DNA from 4 places in the Bacillus sp. T3 genome. Region 3 is predicted to be linked to each of the others. Evidence: predicted binding sites of a transcription regulator. Region 3 holds the regulator's gene; each other region holds the start of a gene.

Region 1 (3,218 bases), 690 kb from region 3:
TCCCGAATCGAAGGTCTTAAGGATATTGCGTTAACAACAAATGGTGTTTTATTGCCAAAATATGCCGAGCAGCTAAGAGAGGCTGGTCTTAAAAGAGTAAATATAAGTTTAGACAGCTTAAATGATGAATTATTTGGGACGATAAATGGACGTAACGTTGGTGTGGGACCCGTACTGAAAGGGATCGAAGCAGCAAAAAAGGCCGGACTGGGTATCAAAATTAATATGGTTGTGAAAAAGGGACTTAATGATTCTGAAATTATTCCAATGGCAACCTTCTGTAAAGAAAATGACTTAGAGCTGCGCTATATTGAATTCATGGATGTCGGTAGTACAAATGGCTGGAAAATGGATGACGTCATTACGAAAAAGGAAATATTTGAGCAGTTAAAGGGCCATTTTGAGTTTGAACCTGTTGAAGCCGCTTACTATGGTGAAGTAGCAAAGCGCTATCGCTACAAAGGAACAAAGACTGATGTTGGTTTTATTACCTCTGTTTCCGAGTCCTTTTGTTCGACCTGTACCCGAGCAAGATTATCAGCGAATGGACAAATTTTCACTTGCTTGTTTAATGGGAACGGACACGATATTAAGGGCTTACTCCGAAATGGAGCGAGCAATGAAGAGCTAGAGAAAAAAATCGTAGACATTTGGAATCATCGAGAGGACCGTTATTCAGATTTGAGAACTGAGGAAACAAGAAAGGCTCGCAAAAAGATTGAAATGTCATATATAGGCGGTTAACGAGCAGTAGCTCAATCCAGGTTGTTTAGAAGTTTTTTAAATAAACATAAGAAGTCTAAGCACACAGTCATTTCTAATGAATGCTGTGTGCTTATTTATTTGTTATATAAATAAAGAAACCCCCCAGCTCAGCTGGAGGTCTCCATCATCTTAATAAAAACGAGGGAAAAGAATATTGTTTTCTAGATGAACGTGCATGAATGTTTCAGATTCAAGCATTTCTAGACGTTTAAACACTAGGCGGTATGTTCCGCATGCCTCTGCTGGTGGAATATAATCAGAAGTAATTTTCCGAAGTTCACGTAAAATTGCTCCAGCATGATCGTGCTCTTTTTCAAGCTCCTTAATCTCATTAATCATCGCTTCACGCTCTGCGCCCTCAACTTCATCTAACTTTAACAGCATTGGAAATACAGTTGCTTCTTCTTTAGCTGTATGCTCTAACAACTCTTTCTTTAGCTCATAAAACAATTCATAAACACGAAGCAATTCTGGATGTGAATCACCGTGAACTTTAGCAACCTTCGTCACATAGGGACTAAGCATTGTAAGCTCCTCTTCAAGAGGACGGTGGTATTTCTCAATCACATGCTCAACTAAAGTGTTTGAATCTGTGTTTGTCCAAACTTCCATGTCAATTGGCTCACCAATGCTTTTTGCATAAACATCAGCTAATTCTGCCATTAATGTTTCCATATTTACATTGTATTCTGCTGCTGAATCTTTTAATGGACGATTTCCACCGCAGCAGAAGTCAATTCGATAACGTTTAAAAAGGTCTGCTGATTTTGGAATTTCATTTACAATATCTTTAACTAATGAAGTTTCTGTATATGGCATAGTAGTCATTATGGTTCCTCCTTAATCGGTCCCTTTGTTTCTATTGTTGTTTTTCTTCCTCTTTAGAATAAAGGAAATACTACTTTGTTATGGTGACCTAAATCACATGAAAAGAATGTTTTTATTAACACAAATATAATTAATAACAAATTCCTGAAATGAAAAATTAATCCATTGTGTGATAAACTTCATGTTGAATCATTTTATTAATGCTTATAATGTAATGGCAGTTAGCGAAAAATAAGAATTATTTTTAAACATGGCTTTGTTAAACATGTCTGTTGATTTCCGCTCCAGGTACTCCCTTTCCGCGGGGGAGTCTGGGAGCCTCCTCGGCGCTAAAGCGCCTGTGGGGTCTCCCGCGACACCTTCGCCCGCAGGAGTCTTGTACCTTCCGCTCCAATCAACAGAGTGCTCACAATCCAACTATGTTCTTTAACATAGCCTTAATCATTAGAAAGAAATATGTATACATACTTAGGAGTTGAACTGGATGTTAGATAGACGAAAACCAATTCCAATCGCGGATGCAGTTAAGCAAGTAATGAACTATCAAAAACAAGGACAGGTCGAATACGTGTCGATCTTTGAAAGCCATAATAGATTTTTAGCAGAAGACTTAACTGCAACAAGCGATGTACCTCATTTTGATCGGGCACCCTATGACGGATTTGCGATTCGTTCAATTGACTCAATGGGAGCTGGTCTAGATAATCCTGTTGAATTTGAAATCATTGACCATATTGGAGCTGGCCACGTTTCCGATAAGGAAGTAGGTCCCTTTCAAGCAGTAAGAATTATGACTGGAGCACAGATGCCAAAAGGAACAGATTGTGTCGTCATGCTTGAACTTGCTAAAGACATTGAACGCGATGGAGACAAATACATGTCAATCAAGCGTGTTTATAAAAAAGGGGACAATGTTTCGTTCACAGGTGAGGATGCGAAGAAGGGCGAGGTCCTAGTAAAAAAAGGAACGTTAATTAATCCTGGTATACAAGCAATGCTTGCTACATTTGGGTATGCGCAGGTTCCTGTAGCTAAAAAGCCAGTTGTGGGACTTTTTGCGACAGGTACTGAGCTCCTAGAAGTGGATGAACCGCTTGTTGCTGGAAAGATTCGCAATAGTAATTCCTATATGATCTCTGCTCAAATTGACCGAGCGGGTGCCGAAGTTCTGTACTTCGGAAAGCTTCCAGATGATTTTGACACTTGCTATGAAGCTGTTTCTGGAGCATTGGATAAAGTCGATTTATTAATGACTACTGGCGGTGTATCGGTCGGGGATTTTGATTTTATGCCAGCGATATATGAAAAAATGGGAGCTGAAGTTTTGTTTAACAAAGTAGCAATGCGCCCTGGAAGTGTCACAACTGTTGCGCAATATGCTGGCAAGTTATTATTCGGTTTGTCCGGTAATCCTTCCGCTTGCTATGTCGGGTTTGAATTGTTTGCTCGCCCGATTATTCGAACTATGCTTTGTTCCGACAAACCACATCTTCGTAAAGAAAAAGCGAACCTTGAGGTTGATTTTCCAAAAGCCAATCCATTTACACGATTTGTACGCAGTGCTACGACAATTGAAAATGGCCGCTTAGTTGCTGCACCAAGTGGTTTAGATAAATCTAATATTG
Region 2 (3,218 bases), 2.0 Mb from region 3:
TCAGAGCTGGAATAAGTTCAGCCGCATTCCCAACCAATCCAATCGAAAGTGGCTGCCCGTGTTCCTTTGCTTCTTCAGCAAACCGGATCGCTTCATCCAATGAGTTTGCTTTTATATCAAGGTATTGGCTTGCGATCCGTCGTGCGATTCGATTAGAATCCACCTCAATAGCAATACACACCCCTTCGTTCATGGTCACTGCAAGTGGTTGAGCACCACCCATCCCCCCTAAACCAGCAGTTAATGTAATGGTGTGCTTTAGCGAACCACCAAAATGCTGACGTGCAATCTCGGCAAATGTCTCATAGGTTCCTTGAATAATTCCTTGGCTGCCGATATATATCCAACTTCCTGCTGTCATTTGTCCATACATCATTAACCCTTTTCGATCTAATTCATGAAATGTTTCCCAATTCGCCCACGCAGGTACAAGGTTAGAATTGGCTAATAGGACCTTGGGGGCATCACGGTGCGATTTAAATATTGCTACTGGTTTCCCTGACTGGATCAGCAGTGTCTCATCTTCTTCAAGTGTTAACAGGGAATCAATGATGGCCTCAAAGCATTCCCAATTTCGAGCAGCCTTACCTAACCCGCCATATACAATAAGCTCATCAGGATTCTCAGCGACATCATGATCAATATTGTTTGCTAGCATCCTAAGCGCTGCCTCTTGAATCCATCCTTTTGCATTCAGGTGTTGGCCAGAATATTGATATTGCCGTAAATTCTGTTTTAGTTTTTTATTCATAGTCAGCCCTCCTATTCCTTACGCTATTTTAGGAAGCTATCATCTTTACCACGTTTTCGACCAAGTTAATCGAGCTTTTTTCTTTTGATGATGGGGAAAGTTTTGGACAAGTTTTCTCCTCATACCTGCATATATTGTTATGTGGACTACTAATTCGGGGGTGTTTTCATGCATTTTTTTATCGTCAAGAGAAAAACAGTCGCAATTCTATTGATCCTTTGCTGTTCAATCTTTGTCACGTCCATTTGGATCCTTTCAGGTTCAAAAAAATCAGTCACTACGATAAATCAGTATGAGGAGAAGGTTCGAGATATTCACCTGGTAACAGGAGAATTTAAAGCGAAAACAGTAGATGGGAAAGAAATTGAAGCCTATCGGTGGGATCCAGGAACTATTTTTATAAATAAAGGAGAAAACATTCGCCTAAAGATTTTCGGTATTAATGGTAGAGAGCACCCTTTTATAATTGAAGGGACTAAAATTAAAGGAACGGTAACCCAGAATAAGGAAACCGTTATTCCACTTCAATTTAATGAAGAAGGAGTTTATCGATTAATTTGTTTAACTCATCCTGATAAGGAACATAATGGACCAATGATTGCCTATATCATCGTCGATTAATTACAAACGATAAAGCCAAAGAACAGAGATTGTTACTCTGTTCTTTTTTTTGACCTAAGTTACCCTTTCCGATTGATTGCGAAATAGACGTTACTACTGCAATGGTTAACAGGGATTTAGAAAAATTCCCATTATTCTTACCCAAAGATTTTGGAATAATAATATTAACTTTAACCATATAAAAACAGGTTTTAGTTTTTGTATAACAGTTTTTGAAATAACGCTTTCAATTATAGTACAGTTTAATATTTCGAGTGATTTTTATTAGTTCACCAATTTGTCAATTTCTTATAAACCGCTATATATCAACATTTATCATTTAGAATAAAAATTTATTATGAAAAACTGTGATAATTCTCACATGATTTCTGTTATAATAAATGTAAGATAAATTCATCGAAACTGTTATATACTTTTTACCTAAAGAGGTGCTTTTACGATGGAACAATGGAAAAATTTTGCTGCAGGTACATGGACAAAGGAAGTTAATGTACGAGACTTTATTTTAAAAAACTTTAAGCCTTATGAAGGAGACGACTCCTTCTTAGTAGGTCCTACAGAAGCAACAACAAAGCTTTGGGATCAGGTTATGGATTTAACGAAACAAGAACGTGAAAACGGCGGCGTTTTAGATATGGACACAGAGATTGTATCAACCATTACATCTCATGGTCCTGGATATCTTAATAAAGATCTTGAAAAAGTTGTCGGCGTTCAAACTGACGCTCCATTCAAACGCTCAATGCAACCATTTGGCGGAATTCGTATGGCAGCTCAAGCTTGTGAATCATATGGCTTTGAATTAAATAAAGAAGTTGAAAAAACGTTCACTGATTACCGTAAAACACATAATGCCGGTGTATTCGATGCTTATACAGATGAAATGAAGCTTGCTCGTAAATCTGCTATCATTACAGGACTTCCAGATGCTTACGGCCGCGGACGTATTATCGGTGACTACCGTCGTGTTGCTTTATACGGTATTGATTTCTTAATTAAAGAAAAGAAAAAAGACTTAGCTGGTACATCTTCAGTAATGAGCGAAGAAAACATTCGCCTTCGCGAAGAAATTTCCGAGCAAATTCGTGCTTTAAATGAATTAAAGCAACTAGGTGCTGCTTATGGATTTGATTTATCCGTTCCAGCGCAAAACACAGTAGAGGCATTCCAATGGTTATACCTTGGTTATTTAGCTGCAATTAAAGAACAAAATGGTGCAGCAATGAGCCTTGGACGCGTTTCAACCTTCTTAGATATTTATATCGAAAGAGATTTAATGAATGGTGTATTAACAGAGGAAGAAGTTCAAGAAATCGTTGATCACTTCATCATGAAGCTTCGTCTTGTAAAATTTGCAAGAACACCGGATTACAATGATTTATTCAGTGGTGACCCAACTTGGGTAACGGAATCAATTGGTGGTATGGCGCTTGATGGCCGTCCTTTAGTAACTAAGAACTCATTCCGTTTCCTTCATACACTTGATAACCTTGGACCAGCTCCAGAGCCAAACTTAACAGTACTTTGGTCATCTAAGCTTCCAGAAAACTTCAAGAAATATTGTGCAAATATGTCTATTAAAACAAGCTCAATTCAATATGAAAATGATGATATCATGAGCCCAGAATATGGCGATGATTATGGAATTGCTTGTTGTGTATCTGCAATGGAAATTGGTAAGCAAATGCAATTCTTCGGTGCACGTGCTAACCTAGCAAAAGCTTTATTATATGCTATTAACGGCGGGATTGATGAAAAACTAAAAATTCAAGTTGGTCCTAAATACCGTCAGATTACGTCTGAATACCTTGATTATAATGAAGTAATGGAAAGCTTTGACCTAACA
Region 3 (3,218 bases):
GTCAATCGGTGGACGAAATGAGAACCTTGTCCGTTCCAATCTGGCTCGTTGCCAGCTTCACCATTACTCTAGTCATTATTCTGTGGATTCTCCGTAAAGAGTCAACAACCACAGCTTATCGTGAAAAAGCAAATCCATTCAGCTCGGTAATTTGGGCGATTACAGGTGTTTTTTTAGCATTATTCGCACAAGGAATTGCAGCCCAAATTGAAGCGATGATGGGGATTAAGACAGGCTCTGATAATACCCAACAAATTATTAATATTATCGAAAGCTTCCCTATTGTCATTTTTGTTAGCTCGATTGTCGGACCAATTTTAGAAGAAATCGTGTTTCGAAAAATCATCTTTGGCGCACTCTATCAACGGATGAACTTCTTTCTATCGGCCTTGATCAGTTCGATTATTTTTTCTTTAGCACATATGGAACTTGAACATACATTGCTTTATTCTGCCATGGGCTTTACCTTTGCCTATCTCTATGTCAAGACGAAACGGATTATAGTTCCGATTTTTGCCCATGTTGCGATGAATTCACTTGTCGTTGTTATACAAACCGTCTTTAAAGAAGATATCGATCGAATCATCGAACAATCAGAAAAAATTCAAAGCTTTATCGGAGGATTATTATGAGACTCTCACCTTTGTTTTCCGCTTTTTTCCACATCATCCTTGCTTGTATATTTACGTACTTTGCTATCGATAACGTAAATCAATTCGGATGGGATATTTTTAGCTTCATCCTTGTTCTCCTAGCAACCTTTGATTTTGGTTCAGGCTTAAGGTTGATTGCCCTTCACTTTAAACTTAGGAAAATAATCAAAAAAAATGAGCCATAATTAAGTGGCTCATTTTTCATTATTCTTCATCTACTTCAATATCTTCAATTTTTGGATAATGCTTTAAGAAATATACAAGTGATTGCAGCTCAACCGCTAAATCAATATGATGAACCCGAATAGTAGACGGGACATTAAGTCGAGCTGGTGTAAAGTTTAATATTCCTTTAATCCTCACACTAGTCAGTCTGTCCGTAATTGGTTGCGCCACTGGCGCTGGGATGGTTAAAATCGCCACATGAATCTCTTCTTGCTCAATAATCTTCTCTAACTCATCCATATGGTAAACAGGAACATTCCCTATCTTTGTTCCCACTTTTCCCTCGTCCACATCAAAGGCAATTTCAATCTTTGTATTATTATTTTTTAAAAAATTATAATTTAAAAACGCCGTACCTAAATTCCCAACTCCAATGAGCGCTACCTTTGTCAGTTCATCCTGATCTAACGTTTTCCGGAAAAAGGATAGCAAATAGTTTACATTATAGCCATAGCCCTTCTTCCCTAATGCACCAAAATATGAAAAATCTCGACGAATTGTCGCAGAATCTACTTTTACCGCTTCACTTAGCTCTGCAGATGAAACCCGTTGTTTACCAGATGTATGCAAATTTTTCAAAAAGCGATAATAAAGTGGTAACCGTTTTGCAGTCGCTTGTGGAATTTTTGTTGTATGATCGTTCGACATTTCATCACTCCTCTCTCATTAAGCTTATTTCAATCGCTCTTCTCTAATAAAATCTCCATTTTTGCCGCCAGTTTTCTCAACTAAATACGTTTTTCCAATAACCATGCCTTTATCAATTGCCTTACACATATCATAAACCGTTAACGCACAAACCGATGCAGCTGTTAACGCTTCCATTTCAACACCTGTATTCCCTTTCGTTTTAACCTTTGCGGAAATATGCAATGTATATTCATTGTCTTCCTTTTCTTCTTCCCAGCCAAAGGAAACATCCACTCCATTTAATGGGATTGGATGGCACATCGGAATGATTTCCCACGTTTTTTTGCATGCCATTACTGCCGCAACCTGAGCAACAGCTAGAACATCACCTTTTTTCATTTCATTATTTGTGATTTTTTCATATATATCATTGCTAACTGTTATACTTGAGCAAGCCTCTGCGGTCCTTATTGTTTCTGGTTTGCTGCTCACATCGACCATTTTCGCACGGCCTTCTTCATTAAAATGAGTAAATTCTCCCATTCATTTAACACCTCACTAAAAGAATCATACACTATTTTTTCCAACATGTGTGAATGAACTTGTATCTTTCTTCACAAGCTTCGAGTTATTGATGATATCCTTATAATACGATACACTAACTCTATCGTAATAGAGGTGAATATAAAATGATATTATTACAAGTTAATCAATTGAATAAATACTACGGTGCAGACCTTATTTTATCGAATATTAAACTAGAAGTACAATCACGCGATCGAATCGCTTTAGTTGGTAGAAACGGTGCAGGAAAATCGACCTTGCTTAAAATCATTGCTGGCCATATGTCCCATGACTCTGGTGACATTATGAAGCCCAAGGACGTTACCATTGGCTATTTGGCACAAAATACAGGCCTCGAATCGGAGCTGTCGATTTGGGAAGAGATGCTGACGGTATTTGCAACATTACAAAGTTTAGAGAAAAAACTGCGGCAGTATGAATTACAGATGGCGGATCCAGAAGTATTTAATGTTTCATCCGTCTACGAAAGAGTTTTGAAAGAATATGACACCCTACAGGTTCAATTTAAAGATATGGGTGGCTATCAATACGAAGCCGATATTCGTTCTGTGCTTCACGGCTTGAATTTTCACACGTTTGACTATTCAACCAAAATCTCTAGTTTAAGTGGCGGTCAAAAAACTCGCCTTGCTCTCGGCAAATTGCTATTAACAAAACCTGATATTCTTATTTTGGACGAACCGACCAACCATCTTGATATCGATACATTATCGTGGCTTGAGCAATATTTGCAAAATTACGAAGGCGCCATTTTGATTGTATCCCATGACCGTTATTTTTTAGATAAGGTCGTTAATCAAGTATACGAAATGTCCCGACAGCAAATTTCAAAATTCGTCGGCAATTATAGCTCTTATTTGGACCAAAAAGCTGCAAATTACGAGCGTGAAATGAAAATGTATGAAAAGCAACAAGATGAAATTGCTAAATTAGAGGATTTTGTTGCCCGAAATCTAGCACGTGCATCTACCACTAAGCGAGCTCAAAGTCGTCGCAAACAATTAGATCGGATGCAAGTCATGTCAAGACCACTAGGCAACGAAAAATCTGCAACGTTTTCCTTTGATATTGAAAAACAAAGTGGAAATGAAGTCCTTAATGTTTACTCCATAGCAGTGGGCTATG
Region 4 (3,218 bases), 1.5 Mb from region 3:
TGAAAGTCGAAAAAGCATCATAAAAAAAAGCTGCTCTTATGCAGCTTTTTTTCTGTCTTTATTCGGATTTAAACATGTTTTGTTTTTGTTCAAGTACTTCTCTTGTCTCAGCATGTTGGATCACGATTTGTTGAGCAGGCATTTTCACATGGTGATTATACATTGTTTGTGCCAGCAGTTCCTTTGTTTCTCTAGCAGCAGTTATGTAATCTACATCCTTAACCGTTGCGGTAATGGAAAATTTGTAGCCAGTCGGACTTACATCCAATGAGTGGAGCCCATATAACTGGTATGCTTCACGAAATTCACCAGTATATCGATCGACTAATAGATAATGTTTATGGGTTTCATTTAACTGTGCACAAACCTCCAGTAAAAGTTCTTTTATTCTTCCAGGATTCTCATCAAAGGAAACAATCACACTTTCAAAAACCCGTCTCATATCAACAGAACCATTAACCAGTTTTCGAATTTCTCCATTAGAAATGGTCACTAACTTCCCGTTGATTAATCGAATTTTTACAACTCTGAAACCCAATTCTTCAACTGTGCCACCTTCAATTTCCTCATTAATATGAATAAAATCACCTTTTTGGATGGTCCGTTCAAAAATGATAAACATCCCGCTCAAAAGATCGTTGATTACCTTCTGTGCACCAAAACCAATGACAGCAGCGATAATTCCGCCCGCCATTATAAACTCTTTTAAATTGCTGACGAATGGCTTTATTGCTGCGAAAAAGATCACAAAAAACAACACATAGTTTGCAGTATTTCGGATAACACTTTCAATTGTATTTTCTTTTTTTTCGTCAACAATATCTGTTCGTTTAAAAAACTGATGGATAAAAAAGCGAATGAATCGAACCATCATATATGAAAAAACAGCTGTTATTAATAACGATAAAAAGTAGTCCTTCACTGTCTCCCAATCTATTTTAAAGAATTCTAAGATTGCAGTTGACCATATTTCCATCTGTACCCCTCCTCAAGAAAAGCTCCTAATGAAAATTATATCTTATTTTCCCTGTCAATTAGTAAATAATTCATACATTCCCCTTTATTGGTCCTAGCAAAATACGTTTTAAATCTAGATAATATATCCTGTGATGTTTGTCACAAATTAGTCAAAGTTTGTTCACTTTTTGTACTTTTTTAGGAAGATTTTTATGTTATTATCATTCGTATAGTATTAATAATTATTATCGAATGATAATGACTTTAACTTAACATTTTGAATTACGAAACATTTATTTTTGAAATGGTTGTGCAAATTTGAAAGGAGCAAGAATATGAAAGCATCGAAATCTTTATTATTCTTATTTACCGCCGTAGCTTCCCTATTATTACTGAGCGGCTGTGAAACAAATTTAGTTGTATTCGATCCACAGGGTCCTGTTGCTCGAGACATTTTAGATTTGATTAACTGGTCGCTTGTGTTTATGTTGATCGTTGTAGTTGTTGTTTTTGGTCTATTCGGTTATATCGTTTGGAAATACCGTGAAAAACCTGAAAACAAAAACTATGAACCACCTGAGGAACATGGAAGTACTGTTCTTGAAATTATTTGGACGGCAATACCTATCTTAATTGTTATTGCACTCACCATTCCAACGGTCAAAACCATCTACGCACTCGAGAAAGTCCCTGCAGGCTACGAAAAGAAAGAACCTCTGATTATTCATGTTACTTCTGCAGATTGGAAATGGATTTTCAGCTATCCAGAGCAAGGAATAGAAACGATTAATTATGTCAATATCCCTGAAGATCGTCCGGTTCTGTTTAAATTAACATCAGCTAGCACAATGCAATCCTTTTGGATTCCTGCTTTAGCTGGTCAAAAATACACAATGAACAAAATGGAAACACAAATGTATGTTGTGGCTGATAATCCCGGCTCATATTTTGGCCGTAATACAAACTTTAATGGGCGCGGCTACGCTGACATGGAATTTGAAGTGTTAGCACAAAAACAGATTGATTTTGAAAATTGGGTTAAGGATGTAAAGAAAACGGCACCGAAGCTCACTGAAAAAAAATATAATGAATTGCTAACCCCAACCCATTTGGGCCGTCTTACTTATTCGAACACACATCTAGAATGGATTAACCATGCTGACATGGATTCTGAAACGATTACGAATCCTGAACTTTATAAAACGCATGGCTATCAAGGAAAAATCTTTGAAGAAGATTCAGAGAATAATAGTGAAATGAATCACAGTGAAATGAACGAAAGTGATGGAGGGGAACATAATGAACATTAATTGGAAAGAATTTTTTATGATGAATGGAGATCCCCTCATCATAGGCTCTCAGATCGCTATTTTATTATCCATGCTTGGAATTGTCGCAGGGATTACTTATTTTAAAAAGTGGCGTTGGCTATGGACAGAATGGATTACAACCGTAGACCATAAAAAAATTGGGATTATGTACATTCTATCTGGGGTGTTAATGTTTTTCCGTGGTGGTGTTGACGGACTGTTAATGAAAGTTCAAACATCAAGACCGCAAATGGAATTTTTAGATGCCCAGCATTACAATGAAATTTTCACAACGCATGGTGTCATCATGATTTTATTTGCAGCGATGCCTTTATTAATTGGGATTATGAATGTGATTGTTCCATTACAAATTGGCGCAAGGGATGTTGCTTTCCCACAGTTAAACGCGCTTAGCTTTTGGTTATTCTTCAGCGGTGCGATGCTCTTTAATATTTCGTTTGTCGTTGGTGGTTCTCCTGATGCTGGATGGACATCTTATTTTCCACTTGCAGGTAAGGAATTCACACCAGGTATTGGTAATAACTATTATGCCATTGCCTTACAGATTGCTGGAATTGGGACATTAATGACCGGCATTAACTTCATTGTGACCGTATTAAAAATGAGAACAAAAGGTATGACATTAATGAGAATGCCGATGTTCACATGGACGTCCTTTATCGCATCGGTTATTATTGTTGCATCCTTCCCTATTTTTACGGTTGCACTCGCATTAATGACTTTCGATCGTATTTTTGGAACGCATTTCTTCACATTGTCTGGCGGCGGAATGGATATGCTTTGGGCGAACCTCTTTTGGCTATGGGGACATCCTGAAGTATATATCGTTGTACTCCCTGCGTTTGGTATGTTTTCTGAGGTTATTTCAACCTTCTCGCGTAAAACATTATACGGATATAAATCAATGGTTGTCTCAATCGTTGCAATTGC

What was found. The regulator Rex, encoded in region 3, represses fermentation and respiration genes when NADH is low (regulators of the CRP and FNR family bind a similar motif). The targets are predictions, from matches to a motif close to TTGTGAAATATTTCACAA.
Region 1: the regulator Rex is predicted to act here: its motif matches at 1,675-1,692, upstream of ric (iron-sulfur cluster repair di-iron protein).
Region 2: the regulator Rex is predicted to act here: its motif matches at 1,718-1,735, upstream of pflB (formate C-acetyltransferase).
Region 4: the regulator Rex is predicted to act here: its motif matches at 1,105-1,122, upstream of qoxA (cytochrome aa3 quinol oxidase subunit II).

Annotation. Positions count from the first base shown of each region.
Region 1 covers NZ_CP137761.1:3,857,688-3,860,905, reverse strand. Annotated here, with positions in the region: gene moaA (GTP 3',8-cyclase MoaA) at 1-744, shown strand, start outside; gene ric (iron-sulfur cluster repair di-iron protein) at 895-1,593, opposite strand; gene glp (molybdopterin molybdotransferase MoeA) at 2,078-3,218, shown strand, end outside.
Region 2 covers NZ_CP137761.1:1,937,931-1,941,148, reverse strand. Annotated here, with positions in the region: gene hutU (urocanate hydratase) at 1-751, opposite strand, end outside; gene RGF10_RS10100 (cupredoxin domain-containing protein) at 920-1,372, shown strand; gene pflB (formate C-acetyltransferase) at 1,812-3,218, shown strand, end outside.
Region 3 covers NZ_CP137761.1:4,549,331-4,552,548, forward strand. Annotated here, with positions in the region: gene RGF10_RS23280 (CPBP family intramembrane glutamic endopeptidase) at 1-632, shown strand, start outside; gene RGF10_RS23285 (YdiK family protein) at 629-838, shown strand; gene RGF10_RS23290 (redox-sensing transcriptional repressor Rex) at 858-1,526, opposite strand; gene moaC (cyclic pyranopterin monophosphate synthase MoaC) at 1,551-2,051, opposite strand; gene RGF10_RS23300 (ABC-F family ATP-binding cassette domain-containing protein) at 2,198-3,218, shown strand, end outside.
Region 4 covers NZ_CP137761.1:3,053,457-3,056,674, forward strand. Annotated here, with positions in the region: gene RGF10_RS15670 (cation:dicarboxylate symporter family transporter) at 1-23, shown strand, start outside; gene RGF10_RS15675 (mechanosensitive ion channel family protein) at 59-976, opposite strand; gene qoxA (cytochrome aa3 quinol oxidase subunit II) at 1,293-2,267, shown strand; gene qoxB (cytochrome aa3 quinol oxidase subunit I) at 2,257-3,218, shown strand, end outside.